4 regions of the Clostridium oceanicum genome follow, and region 1 is predicted to be linked to each of the others. Evidence: riboswitches for the same ligand, from Rfam matches in the RefSeq annotation. Region 1 holds a riboswitch; each other region holds the start of a gene.
The links. Region 1 has a riboswitch for thiamine pyrophosphate ahead of thiW (energy coupling factor transporter S component ThiW). Riboswitches for the same ligand answer to the same signal wherever they lie in the genome.
Positions count from the first base shown of each region.

Region 2: another riboswitch for thiamine pyrophosphate. It lies ahead of purF (amidophosphoribosyltransferase); the one in region 1 lies ahead of thiW (energy coupling factor transporter S component ThiW).
Region 3: another riboswitch for thiamine pyrophosphate. It lies ahead of ABDZ71_RS00420 (thiamine phosphate synthase); the one in region 1 lies ahead of thiW (energy coupling factor transporter S component ThiW).
Region 4: another riboswitch for thiamine pyrophosphate. It lies ahead of thiD (bifunctional hydroxymethylpyrimidine kinase/phosphomethylpyrimidine kinase); the one in region 1 lies ahead of thiW (energy coupling factor transporter S component ThiW).

Region 1 is NZ_BAAACG010000010.1:585,017-588,233, reverse strand. It holds gene ABDZ71_RS13110 (HD-GYP domain-containing protein) at 1-756, shown strand, start outside; TPP riboswitch at 972-1,075, shown strand; gene thiW (energy coupling factor transporter S component ThiW) at 1,383-1,952, shown strand; gene thiM (hydroxyethylthiazole kinase) at 1,930-2,727, shown strand; gene ABDZ71_RS13095 (NAD(P)-dependent oxidoreductase) at 2,837-3,217, opposite strand, start outside.
Region 2 is NZ_BAAACG010000019.1:337,670-340,886, reverse strand. It holds gene ABDZ71_RS18025 (ABC-2 transporter permease) at 1-393, shown strand, start outside; gene ABDZ71_RS18020 (ABC-2 transporter permease) at 410-1,051, shown strand; gene ABDZ71_RS18015 (DUF503 domain-containing protein) at 1,149-1,430, shown strand; TPP riboswitch at 1,579-1,680, shown strand; gene purF (amidophosphoribosyltransferase) at 1,758-3,137, shown strand; gene thiC (phosphomethylpyrimidine synthase ThiC) at 3,197-3,217, shown strand, end outside.
Region 3 is NZ_BAAACG010000001.1:95,112-98,328, reverse strand. It holds gene ABDZ71_RS00435 (thiazole synthase) at 1-128, opposite strand, end outside; gene thiF (sulfur carrier protein ThiS adenylyltransferase ThiF) at 277-1,083, opposite strand; gene thiS (sulfur carrier protein ThiS) at 1,087-1,281, opposite strand; gene ABDZ71_RS00420 (thiamine phosphate synthase) at 1,363-1,968, opposite strand; TPP riboswitch at 2,283-2,385, opposite strand; gene ABDZ71_RS00415 (aminotransferase class III-fold pyridoxal phosphate-dependent enzyme) at 2,502-3,217, opposite strand, start outside.
Region 4 is NZ_BAAACG010000008.1:716,272-719,488, forward strand. It holds gene pdxR (MocR-like pyridoxine biosynthesis transcription factor PdxR) at 1-480, opposite strand, end outside; gene ABDZ71_RS09375 (D-alanine--D-alanine ligase) at 597-1,496, opposite strand; TPP riboswitch at 1,686-1,789, shown strand; gene thiD (bifunctional hydroxymethylpyrimidine kinase/phosphomethylpyrimidine kinase) at 1,914-2,717, shown strand; gene cytX (putative hydroxymethylpyrimidine transporter CytX) at 2,710-3,217, shown strand, end outside.

The DNA of each region.
Region 1 (3,217 bases):
AGTATATTAGAATTTAAAAATATTCAAGAATATGTTTTGGAAGAGATGAAAGATTATAGTATTATTCTTAAAAGTATTATGGATTATAGAAAAGAAGATGAATGTTTATATAAACATTGTGTAAATGTAGGAATATTAAGCTACATGTTAGGAAAATGGTTAGGCTTTTCTAAAGAACAATTATTATATTTAAGTTATACTGGATTTCTCCATGACATAGGTAAAATAAAAATAGATAAGGAAGTTTTAAATAAAAGAAGAATATTAACAGATGATGAGTTTAGTGAAGTTAAAACTCATGCAGTTGTTGGATATGAAATAGCAAAAAATATACATAATATAGATGAATCGATTTTGATGGGAATACTTATGCATCATGAAAGATGTGATGGAACAGGATATCCTTTAAAAATTAAAGGTGAAAAAATCCATGATTTTGCTAAAATAGTTGCTATTGCAGATGAATTTGATACCATGACATCAAGTTTAGTTTATAAAAAAACAAGGACTTCTTTTGAAGCACTTAAAATAATAAAAAATCAAAGTGTAAACAAATTAGATTATAAGTATGTAAATAAATTTATTGAAGGAATTATTAATTGTTATATAGGAGAAAAAGTTAAGCTAAGTAATGGTAAAATTGCAAAAATAATAAAAATTGATATAGACAATATAGATAGGCCTTTATTAACAATAGGTTCTGACTTTATTGATTTAAAGACTACAAAGAATATAAATATAACAGATGTAGTATAAAGTATTATGCTATTTTAACCTTATATTTAGATTATTTAAAAGGAATTTGTTAAATTTTTAAAACTAACCAATTAAATATATTTAGTTTAAATTAATTTTAATAGTATGATAAATTAACTCATGCAAGTTATATTATAAGTTGAAAATAAATTAATATAGTATTAGGAAATTCAGCATTTAAGGAAATATTGTATAAAAATTTTTTATATGGTATAATTTTTTAAAAGGGGAGCTTTATTTAAGGCTGAGAGGAAGTTTATGCTTCGACCCATAACTTGATTCGGATAATGCCGGCGTAAGGAAATAATATATTTATACTAGCAGCTTATAAAGTTTTAGAGTATATATAGGATACGCATTATTCCGTGTATCCTATTTTTTATGCTTTAAAACTTTATATATTAAAAACTAAAGGGGAGCGCCTTGAGTTTTTATGGCAAAACACAATTAAATAGCGAGGGAACTTGTGTTTCAAGGTGAGAGGAAGCTTTTGAGCTTCGACCGTCTGATATGATATTTCATATAGGAAATTGCTATTTTATTGTACTAAAACTATATCTTATTAATGGTATTTATTTCCTATGTGATTTGTAGAATTTTAAATATTATTAAGGAGGTATTTTTTTATGAGGCAAAATTCAAATTTATTAAAAAAACTTATGTTAGCAATGCTTGTGGCTATGGGAGTTATAATTTCTCCAATACTTAGAGTAGAAGGGCTATGTCCTATGGCGCATCTTATAAACATTGTATGTTCAGTTATCCTTGGACCTTGGTATTCATTGCTTTGTGCTACATTAATTGGTGTTATAAGAATGTTTTTTATGGGAATTCCACCACTTGCACTAACAGGAGCGGTTTTTGGAGCATTTTTATCTGGAGTTTTGTATAGAGCATCTAAAGGAAAGATAATTTTTGCTGTTATAGGTGAAGTTATAGGAACTGGTATAATAGGATCTATAGTTTCATACCCTGTTATGGCTATATTAATGGGAAGAACTGGACTTACATGGATGTTTTACGTTCCTTCATTTATTATGGCTACCCTTATAGGGGGAACAATTGCATTTATTTTTCTAGGTTCTTTAAGTAGAATAGGTATGCTTCAAAAAATTCAAAAGAGTTTGGGGGCAAAAATTTATGATAGACCAAAAAACAATAATAAGCAAATTATTGGAAATAAAAGAGAGTGTTAAATCTAAAAAACCATTAATACATTGTATAACTAATCCTATATCAATAAATGATTGTGCAAATATAGTTCTTTCAGTTGGGGGGAAACCGATTATGGCCCAGCATCCTTTAGAAGTTTCAGAAATTACTTCTAAATCTAGTGGGCTTGGAGTTAATCTTGGAAATATAACAGATACTAGAATGGAATCTATGCTTATTTCTGGGAAAATAGCTTATGAAAACAATATTCCACAAGTAATTGATCTTGTAGGTGTTGGATGCAGTACACTTAGACTTCAATATGCAAAAAAGTATATTTTAAAGTGTCATCCAACTGTTATAAAAGGAAATATGTCCGAAATAAAAGCAATATGTGGGATAAAAAATGATTCAAAAGGAATTGATGTTGGAGAAAAAGATATTGTAACAGAGGAAAATTTTGATGAGAATATAGAAATGATAAAGAAATTTTCTATAGAAACAGGAGCTGTTATTGCAGTAACAGGAGTAGTAGATATAATAACAGATGGAACTTATACATATTTAATAAAAAATGGCTGTGAAATGCTTTCAATGATAACAGGGACAGGTTGTATGCTTACATCCCTTATAGCTACTTATATTTCTTCATTAGATATATTACAAGGTACAGTTTTAGCTGTAGCTCTTATGGGTATATGTGGTGAACTTTCAAAGAATGCTAAAGGTACTGGAAGTTTTAGATGTGATCTTTTAGATAATATGTTTAATATTTCTGATGATATAATAATGGAAAAAATAAAATTTAGATTAAGATAATTTTTAAATATAGTTACAGAATAATAGTTTACCATTAATGTATGATGGTAAACTATTTTTATAGGAAAATATATATTTAATTGGTTTTAGTAAGGCATTTATTAAAAGTTTAATCTGAAATTGACTTAATAACATTTTCTAAATTGTAAATAACCTTATGAGCTAATCTTTCTCGTGCATTTTTAGTAAAACCAGAAACAGTATTACTTATTATTACATTAGGATAATCTTTATATTTAGTTCTAAATTCTTCTGTTGTTGAACTTATATCAAATAATGCAAAGTTACCTTTACATTTTATCCATTTGTCAAAAGCTCTAAGTTCAAAAGAGGGTGACAGACCTGTATTTACAAGTATTTTACCATTTCCAAATTCTGAAAATTCTTTATCACCAATAACAACAGTATTACGTGGTAAATGAGTTGTTATAACATCACAAGTTTTTAAAAGGACATCTATTGAAAGATATTTATAATCAACATCATTTCT
Region 2 (3,217 bases), on a different contig from region 1:
ATTTCAAAATATATATCTGTGATAATACATACAGCAATATATGGTATCATTACATATATTTTATTTTATACAACTAATTTATTTACTTATGCTAAATTTAGTAAGGGATTAAGCTTATATTTTATTTTGGATTTACTGATGATAATTTTATTTTTTTATTCTATTGAAATTCCTATATATATAAAGTTTAAAAATAGAATTATTAGATTTATAATTTTTTTCTCTTATTTTATGTTTATAGATGTTGTAAAAGCTAATTTAAAAACTTATTTGATATATAGATTTTCTTTAGAAAAGTCTGTATATTTCATATTATTTTTTGCAGTAATATCTATCTTTTTATTATCTATTTTAATATCTATTAAAATATATGAAAATAAAGATATAGATTAAGGAGGATAAAAATTCTATGTTTAATTTACTTAAAAAAGATTTTATAATATCTAAAATATATATTATAATTTGTTTAGGTATCGGTATGGCTATAACTGGAAGTGTTATTTTGTTAAATCCTAATAAATATAGAGTATATATTTATGTAGTAGGATATACCAGCATAATGTACATATTTTTTTGTAATTTTATAGATTTTAGATATAAAGGAAATTTTATTATAAGAAGTTTACCTATAAATAAAGATGAGGTAGTTATATCAAAATATATACAAGTTCTTATAGTTGTTTTGATTACATATATACTAAATATAATCCTATGTGTAGCTTTGAAATTTTTATTTAATGTGGAAAATATAAGTATACTAGGAGGATTGATTAATTTTAGATATATTGCAATTTGTTTTTCTATATGTATGATTTTAATGGCGGTATATTATCCTATATGTTTTAAACTTAATACAAATAAATGTAGAGCTATTACTCAAATTTCATATATTATAATAGGTATTTCTCCTAATATATATATAGATAGGAGAGTTATTATAGAAAATTTTTTCAATAATAATTGGCTTCTATTTTTTATAATTAGTATTGTTTTTTTTATTGTATCTATAAAAATATCTATAAATTTATACAGAATTAAAGATTGTTATTAACATAGCTAATATTAGATTATAAGTAATTTTTCATTAAAGAGGGAATAATATTTTAAAAGCTATAAAAAGTTAATATATAAATTAAGGAGGACTCAAAATGATTATAGGATCAGGAAAAATTCATTTACATGCTAATTGGGTTCACTCTCTAAAAGAGAAAAGAATGATAGTTAAAAGTATTATAGCAAAAGTGAAAAATAAATTTAATGTTTCAGTAGCAGAAGTTGAAGATCAGGATTTACATCAGTCCATTGTTATAGGTGTAGTTTGTGTTAGTAATACTACTAAACAAGCTGATTCTATTATACAAAATGTAATGAATTATATAGAAGGAAACACAGAAGCATTAGTCTTAAATGTTGAAACTGAAATAATATAATTATTTATATAGATTCTAAATAATAGATTATAGTATAAAGGATAAAATATGAAAAAATTATGTATAAACCTTTACAGATGAATAAAAAAGGTCTATACTTTAGTTAGAAAATTAAATAGTTTAGGCATAGGAATATTTATATGAATATGCCTTAGTGCAGGGGTGCTAGTTAAAAGCTGAGAGGAAAAATTTCCGACCCTTTGAACCTGATGTAATTAAAATTGCCGTAGGGAGCATACGACCATGATATTAAATGTCATATATGATGATTGTTAAGAGCTTACCTTTTAGGTAAGCTCTATTTTATTTATATAAAAGGGGCATGGTATGTTAATTGACTATGAAAATGACAAATTTAAAGAAGAATGTGGGATATTTGGAATATGGAAAAACAAATATAGTAACTTAAGAGATATTTTTTATCCAGCATTAATGTCACTTCAACATAGAGGTGAAGATGGAGCAGGGGTATCGGTTATTACTGAAAAGGGAATAGAAACTGAAAAAAATTTAGGAGAAGTTTCAAATTTATTTAATAAAGAATTTATAGGGTCAACTGAATATACTTCAGGAATCGGACATGTTAGATATTCTACATATGGAGATAATTCTTTAAAAAATCTTCAACCTATGGATGGAAAAAATGATGGGCTTGATATAGCAATAGCCCACAATGGTAATTTAATAAATGTAAATTGCATAAAAGATAAATTAAAAACTAAAGGTATTAAATTTAATACAACCTCTGATTCTGAAATAATATTGAAGTTTTTAATATATGAAATAAAAAAAGGAAAAACTTTAATAGAGGCAGTATTAAAAATTTTAAATATGTTAAAAGGTGCTTTTTCAGTAGTAGTTTTAACTAAAGAAAAACTTATAGGTTTTAGAGACATTAAGGGAATAAGACCTCTTTGTATTGGGAAAATAGGAGAAGATTATGTTTTAACTTCAGAAAGTTGTGTTTTAGATTCTTTAGATGGACAAGTTCTTAGAGATGTTAATCCAGGAGAAATAGTATGTATAGATAATAGTGGAATAAATTCTATAAATAAATTTAAATATAAAACCCCACATACTTGTGCATTAGAATATATATATTTTTCAAAAGAAGATAGTATTATAGACAAAAATAGTGTTTATGATTTTAGAATAAATAGTGGAAAGCTTTTGTATAAAGAATGTCCAGCTAATGGTGACATAGTAATTGGAATGCCAAGTTCAGGACTTCTTGCAGCTATAGGATTTTCAAAAGCTTCTAAAATTCCTTATGAAATAGGAATTATAAAAAATCCTTATGCAGGAAGAAATTTTATTAAATCTAATAAAGAGAAAAGAAATAAAAATATAAATTTTAAGCTTAGTGTAATAAAAGAGTGTGTTAAAAATAAAAGAGTAATTATTGTTGATGATTCTATTGTAAGAGGTACTAGTAGCAAAAGAATAGTAGAAAAATTAAGAGTAGCAGGAGCTTTAGAAGTACACTTTAGAGTAGCATCTCCTATAGTTAAATCTAATTGTAATTTAGGAATAGATATAAAAACTTCAAAAGAATTATTATCATTTAACAAAAGCTTGGAAAAAATGAAAGAGTTTATTGGAGCAGATAGTTTAGGATTTTTAAGTTTAAAAGCTATGAGTAAATGCTTGAGATTAAATATTCCAATGTGTACAGGGTGTTTTAATGGATATTATGGTGATAAATAATTTTTTAAAATAAAAAGGTTACCTATATTGGTGATTTATAAAAGAAAGGGTGTAATAAAATGAATTATACAACTCAAATG
Region 3 (3,217 bases), on a different contig from region 1:
GCCATAGTTATAACCTGTGATTCTGATTTTTCTATAACCTCTGTTAACATTTTTTTATCTGGAAATTTTCCTGTACCAATAAATAATCTATTTTTAAGTTCTACTCCACCAATTTTAAAAATATCCATATAATCACCCTGTATAATGAATAATATGTAGTAAGTTCACTATACTTTTCCTTTCTTATTTTTTTATTTATGCCTCAAAAATTTATATATAATTTTAATTTAAATATTATATACATCTGTTAGTTAAATATAACAACTTAATTTTTATTTATGTTTCCTTTTGCCCCATTATTAACCTTAAAACCATATTAGCTTGATGATTAGCTGTAATAGAAACTCTTGGAGCCATAAGGCCTGACCCCTCTTTTGCTTCATTTACTTCATCACCAATTAAATAAAATCTATCATTTATTTTTTTAGTTTTTATAGTATTGCTAGAAAAATAACCTGCCATTCCAGATGCAGCAACTATTACTTTATCCTTTGTTTTTGTTAGAATTTCACTAACTAAAGAAGCCTTACATTTTGGACTATCAAAAGCTTCCACTATAATATCTACATTTTTAAATATATCTAATACATTATCTTCTGTTATATACTTATCTTTTATTTCTACTTTTACAAAAGGATTAATCTCTGAAATCATTTCTTTCATGGCTTCTGTTTTTTTCATTCCTAAATGCTTTATTAAATATTGTTGTCTATTTAGATTACTTGGTTCAACTACATCAAAATCTACTAAAACAAGTTTTCCTATACCGATTCTTGAAAGAGATACTGCAACATTTGATCCTAGCCCTCCAAGTCCTGCAATACCAACAGCCTCTTTTTTCAGCTTGTCATAAACTTTTGGAGTATGCCTAGAAACTAAAAGATGCTCAAGTTCTTCTTTACTTGGAATCTCACCTTTTTTTATTAAAACTACTTTATCATTTTCTTTTAAAACCTCATCTTTTTCTATGGGAAACCCATTTAAAATAACTACATCAGCATCTTTTTTAAATCTATTTTTTATATCAAAAATACTACTATTTTCTTTTACATAAAAACTTTTTTCATTTATAGATACTCTCATAGATTAACCACCACCTACAAAGCTTATTATTTCAATCTTATCTTCTTTATTAAGTAAAATATCACTATAGTTTTCTTTTGATATTATATTAAGATTAACTTCTACAACAACCTTGTCCATATTTAAATCTAATTTATCAAGAAGATTTTCAACAGTAATTCCTTCTTTGTAATCTATATTTTTACCATTAACTATCATATACCCTTCTCCTTTCTCTAAAAATTCAATATATTATGAATATTCAGTCTAGTTTCATTGCTAAGATAGTGTTATTTTTAACTATCTTACTTTTATTAAATTATTCTTTAATTTTTGAGCTGATTTAAAAGGATTTTCATCTGCCATAATATATGACATTACAGCTATTCCATCTGCTCCTTTTAAAATCACATCTTCTAAATTTTCATCATTTATACCACCTAACCCTATTAATGGTATAAATGTATTTTCTCTTATACTTTTTATAAAGTCTAACCCTCTAGGTTTTAATCCCTTTTTACAATCTGTCTTATATATGTGACTTGCAAGAAGATAACTTGCTCCATTTTTCTCTGCTAGTACTGCTTCTTCTAAACTATGAACTGAAACTCCAATCAAACCATTAAACTCAATATTTTTATTTATAAAGTTTTCAAAATTAGTATGAAAACCGTCTGCATTTATTTCTTTAGCCACATCAATATTTGAATTAATTATTATTTTCTTATTACTACCTTCAGTTTTATTTTTATTATCTATAACTTGTCTTAATTTATATGCTATAGGATACAGCTCATCAAATGATAAATCTTTTTCTCTTAATATAACAGTATCTACTCCTCCATCTATAGCTTTTCTTATAACAGTTTGTATATCACCTTCTTTTATAAGTTTTCTATTAGTTATAAGATATAATTCTTTACCTTCAGCATTTTCTACTGTTATTACCCCCTCTAAACATAAATCTTTAATTTTAAGTTTATTGTTTTTATTTACATAATACTAAAATATATTAATGATTTTTGATATATTAAATAATAAAAAGCTAAAACATGTATATCTATAAAATTTTTTACTTTGCTAAAAATTCTTATTTATTTTCAAAAATTTATACTAAAAAATATTAACCCATTAATAATCAAATAAATAATTTTATAGGCATATAAATAAAGAGCTCACCTAAAGGCAAGCTCTATTTATAACCAAATATAAAATTTACTTTAATTATAATAATGCTTTCCTACGCTAATATTAATTATTTCAGGTTCAAAGGATTCCGATAAAATCGATCTCAGCCATAACAAGGCACTCCTAGCAACTTTTTACTATATTTAATTTTATATTTATTTTAACTCTAAAAATTTTATTTGTAAATACTTTATATTAAATAATTACTTATGATTATTATTTTAGATATAATCTATATTAAATTCTAAAATTTATTTAAGTGTCTTTATTGCTTCATCAATCAAATTAAAAGCAAATAACAATTCTTCTTCTTCTACAATAAGAGGAGGGTGAAAAATAAGACAATTACCAGATCCTATTTTAAATGACAATCCTTTATTTAGACAATAATATAATATTTTTTCAGCAATACTATTATCTTTTTCTTTTGAAATTCTATCTTTTACAAATTCAAATGCAATCAAAAGTCCCTGTACTCTAAAATCCCCAATACATTCATGCTTATCATAAAGATTAGATAAACACCTCTTTGCAAACTCTGATTTCTTTTTACATTCAAAAACAAGTTTATTTTCATCAATATAATCTATGGTAGCACATATTGCTGCACAACCTAATGCTGGTTTTTCATGAGTATAATGACCTAATGATATATCCTCTGCTAAATCATATTTAGATTTTGTAAGTACTGCAGCTTGAGGAATAACTCCTCCCCCAAGACCTTTACCAAGTACAAGTATATCTGGTTCTACATTAAAGTTTTGGTGAACATAAAACTCTCCACTTCTTCCAATTGCTGTTGGTATTTCATCAAAAATCAAAAGTATTTTATTTTCATCACAAACTTTTCTTAATTTTTCAAAATAGCTCTTAGGGGGAACATGAATATCCGTTGCTCTGACTGGCTCAAGCAGTATAGCACCTATATCTCCTTCATTTTTAATTATATATTCTATATAGTTTATAC
Region 4 (3,217 bases), on a different contig from region 1:
GCCTATAGCATATCCATAATTTAATATTTTTTCTCTTTCCAAAGACATTATATTTAAAAAAGATTTTTTAAATTCTTCTACGTCAAATAAATTTTCATCAGGAGATATACTTTTAAAAGATATCATTCCTTTTTTCCAAGGAACTTCATGCTTTATTATATCTAGTTTTTCAGCAGACTTACCATAATCATTTATAAGTCTATCCCATTTTATATTCCAGTTATCTTTTTTCAAATTTATACTTACATCGCATACAAAAGCCCCCTTTCCTCTTTTTGTATATATAAGACCTTCATCTTGAAGATACTCATATGCATATATAATTGTATTTCTACTAACCTTTAACATATTAGATAGCTCTCTTGTTGAAGGTAATTTTTCTTCTTTTCTTATCATCCCATTTAATATCATAGATTTTATGTAATTCCCTATTTGTATATAAACAGGGGAGTTTTTGTCCAGTTTTATATCAAATAACATTAAATCACCTCTCTTTAATTTTCACATAAATAAAAAACTAGTGCAATAAAAAAAGATTCTCTAATTTTTTAGAGAATCCTTTCAAAGTTATATATCTATATATTTTTACATAAAAATTATCTTTCTACTTTTAAAGAATCTTGTATCATAACATCTAATAAATCTGAAAAAGACATATTCACTGCATTTGCACTCTTAGGAAATAAACTATTTTTAGTCATTCCTGGTAATGTATTTAATTCTAGTACATAAGGAATAGAATCTTTAACTATCATATCTACTCTAACATAAACATCACATTTTAATACTTTCCAGCAACCTAATGCCATTTTTTCTACTTGTTTATGAAGTTTTTCCTCTAAATCTACTATAACTTCTTCTGAACTTCCATCATATTTACATTTTAAATCAAAGAACTCTCCATTAGGTTTTATAGCTATAACTGGAAGCATCTTTTCATTTAACATACAACAAGTTATTTCTTCGCCTTTTATATATTGTTCTATCATAACTTCTTTATCATATTTTAATGCTAACTCTACAGCTTCTTTTAAACCTTCTTTTGATTTTATTAAATTAGTAGCTACACTAGAACCTCCACTATTAGGTTTAACAAAAACTGGATAGCCCATTTTTTCTACTGCTTCATAATCTATTTCATCTATTTTAGTTACATTAATCCAATCTGCTGTATTAATATCTGCACTTTTAAGCATTCTTTTTGTAACATCTTTATCCATACAAATACCACTTGTTAATGGTCCACATCCTGAATAAGGTATGTCTAAAGTTTGAAGGACTGATTGCACTTCTCCATCTTCCCCAAATTTCCCATGAAGAGCTATAAAAGCAAAATCTAAACCTTTTGATTTTTCTACAATATCTTCTTTTTTATCTATAACTACAGGAACTACATCATATTTATCAGAATCTATATATTTCATTATCTCTTTACCTGAATTTAAAGATATTTCTCTTTCTGAAGATATACCTCCCATTACTACTCCTATTTTCATATATACTCCTCCAATACTCTCTGGTATTTAATTACCCTCTTAATTCATTTTATACATTTATAAAATATAATAAAGTACCACTACTAAACTTTTTTTGTACAAATGTGGTTTAAATTCATATTTCATATAAATCTTAAAATATTGAAAATGTTATCTTTTAAGTATACAATATAATTGTAAAATTAAATACCTTTGTTACGGGGGTGCCTATTTGGCTGAGAAGAGCATAAGTTCTAACCCTTTGAACCTGATACCAGATAATACTGGCGAAGGGAAGTAGTATAATATCTACATATTATATATAATAAAACCATGCTGCTTTTCTTACAAGTGGCATTTTTTTATTAAAAATAACAAGATTTAATTTAAGATATAAACTAAAATTCAAACTTAATCATAAACTAGGAGGTACTTAATATGAAAAATGTTTTAACAATAGCTGGATCAGATAGCTCAGGTGGTGCAGGTATACAAGCGGATTTAAAAACTATGAGCGCGTTAGGCGTATTTGGTATGAGTGTAATAACTGCAGTAACAGCTCAAAATACTTTAGGAGTGGTTGATGTACAAGACATTGATAAAAAAATTGTAGAAGCTCAAATAAAATGTATTTTTGATGATATAAATGTAGATGCAGTAAAAATAGGAATGGTTTCAAACAGTGAAATAATTGAAACTATAACAAACCTACTTAAAGAATACAAAGCTAAAAATATAGTTGTAGACCCTGTTATGATATCCAAAAGTGGCTACTTTTTATTAAAACCTGAAGCTGTAGAAAAAATAAAAGAACTTATTTCTATAGCTGATGTAGTAACCCCTAATATTCCAGAAGCAGAAACATTAACTGATATGAAAATAAAAGATGAAGAAGATATGAAAAAAGCTGCCTTAGAAATATCTAAGATGGGACCAAAATATGTTCTTATAAAAGGCGGTCACAGATGTAATGATGCTAATGATATTTTATATACTGGAAAAGATTTTATAAAAATAGAAGGTAGTAGAATCCAAACAAAAAATACTCATGGAACAGGATGTACACTTTCTTCATCTATAGCTTCATATTTAGCAAAAAATCACAGTATTGAAACTGCTGTTAAAAAATCAAAAGATTATATTACAAAAGCTATAGAAAATTCTTTTTCAATAGGAAAAGGCGTTGGCCCTGTAGGTCATTTAGTTGAACTTTATAAAGAAGCTGGTGTAGATTTTGAATAACTCAAATAAAATAAAAAATCCATCTATGTTTTTACTTTGGATTGGAGCATCTATCTCTATAGCAGAAATATATACAGGCTCTGTTATAGCCCCTTTAGGTATTTCTAAAGGACTTTTAGCTATAATACTTGGACACATATTAGGAACATTATTATTGTCTTTTGGTGGATATATATCATTTTCTAATAAATGTACTGCTATGGAATCAATACATAATTCCCTAGGTTCTTTAGGTGCAAAAATAGTCTCTATTATAAATGTAATGCAACTTCTTGGTTGGTCTGCCATAATGATAATTCAAGGAGGACGAGCTATTGGCCCTATTTTATCTATATCTTACAAAACATCCCTACTGATTGTTTCTGTAATAGTTATAATATGGTCTTACTCATTTTTTAATTATTCTAAAAAAGTTAATGATATTTGTGTTATTTCATTAATAATTTTATGTATATTTATGTTTTCTAAAATAGATTTATCTAAATCTATAGAGCTTAGGG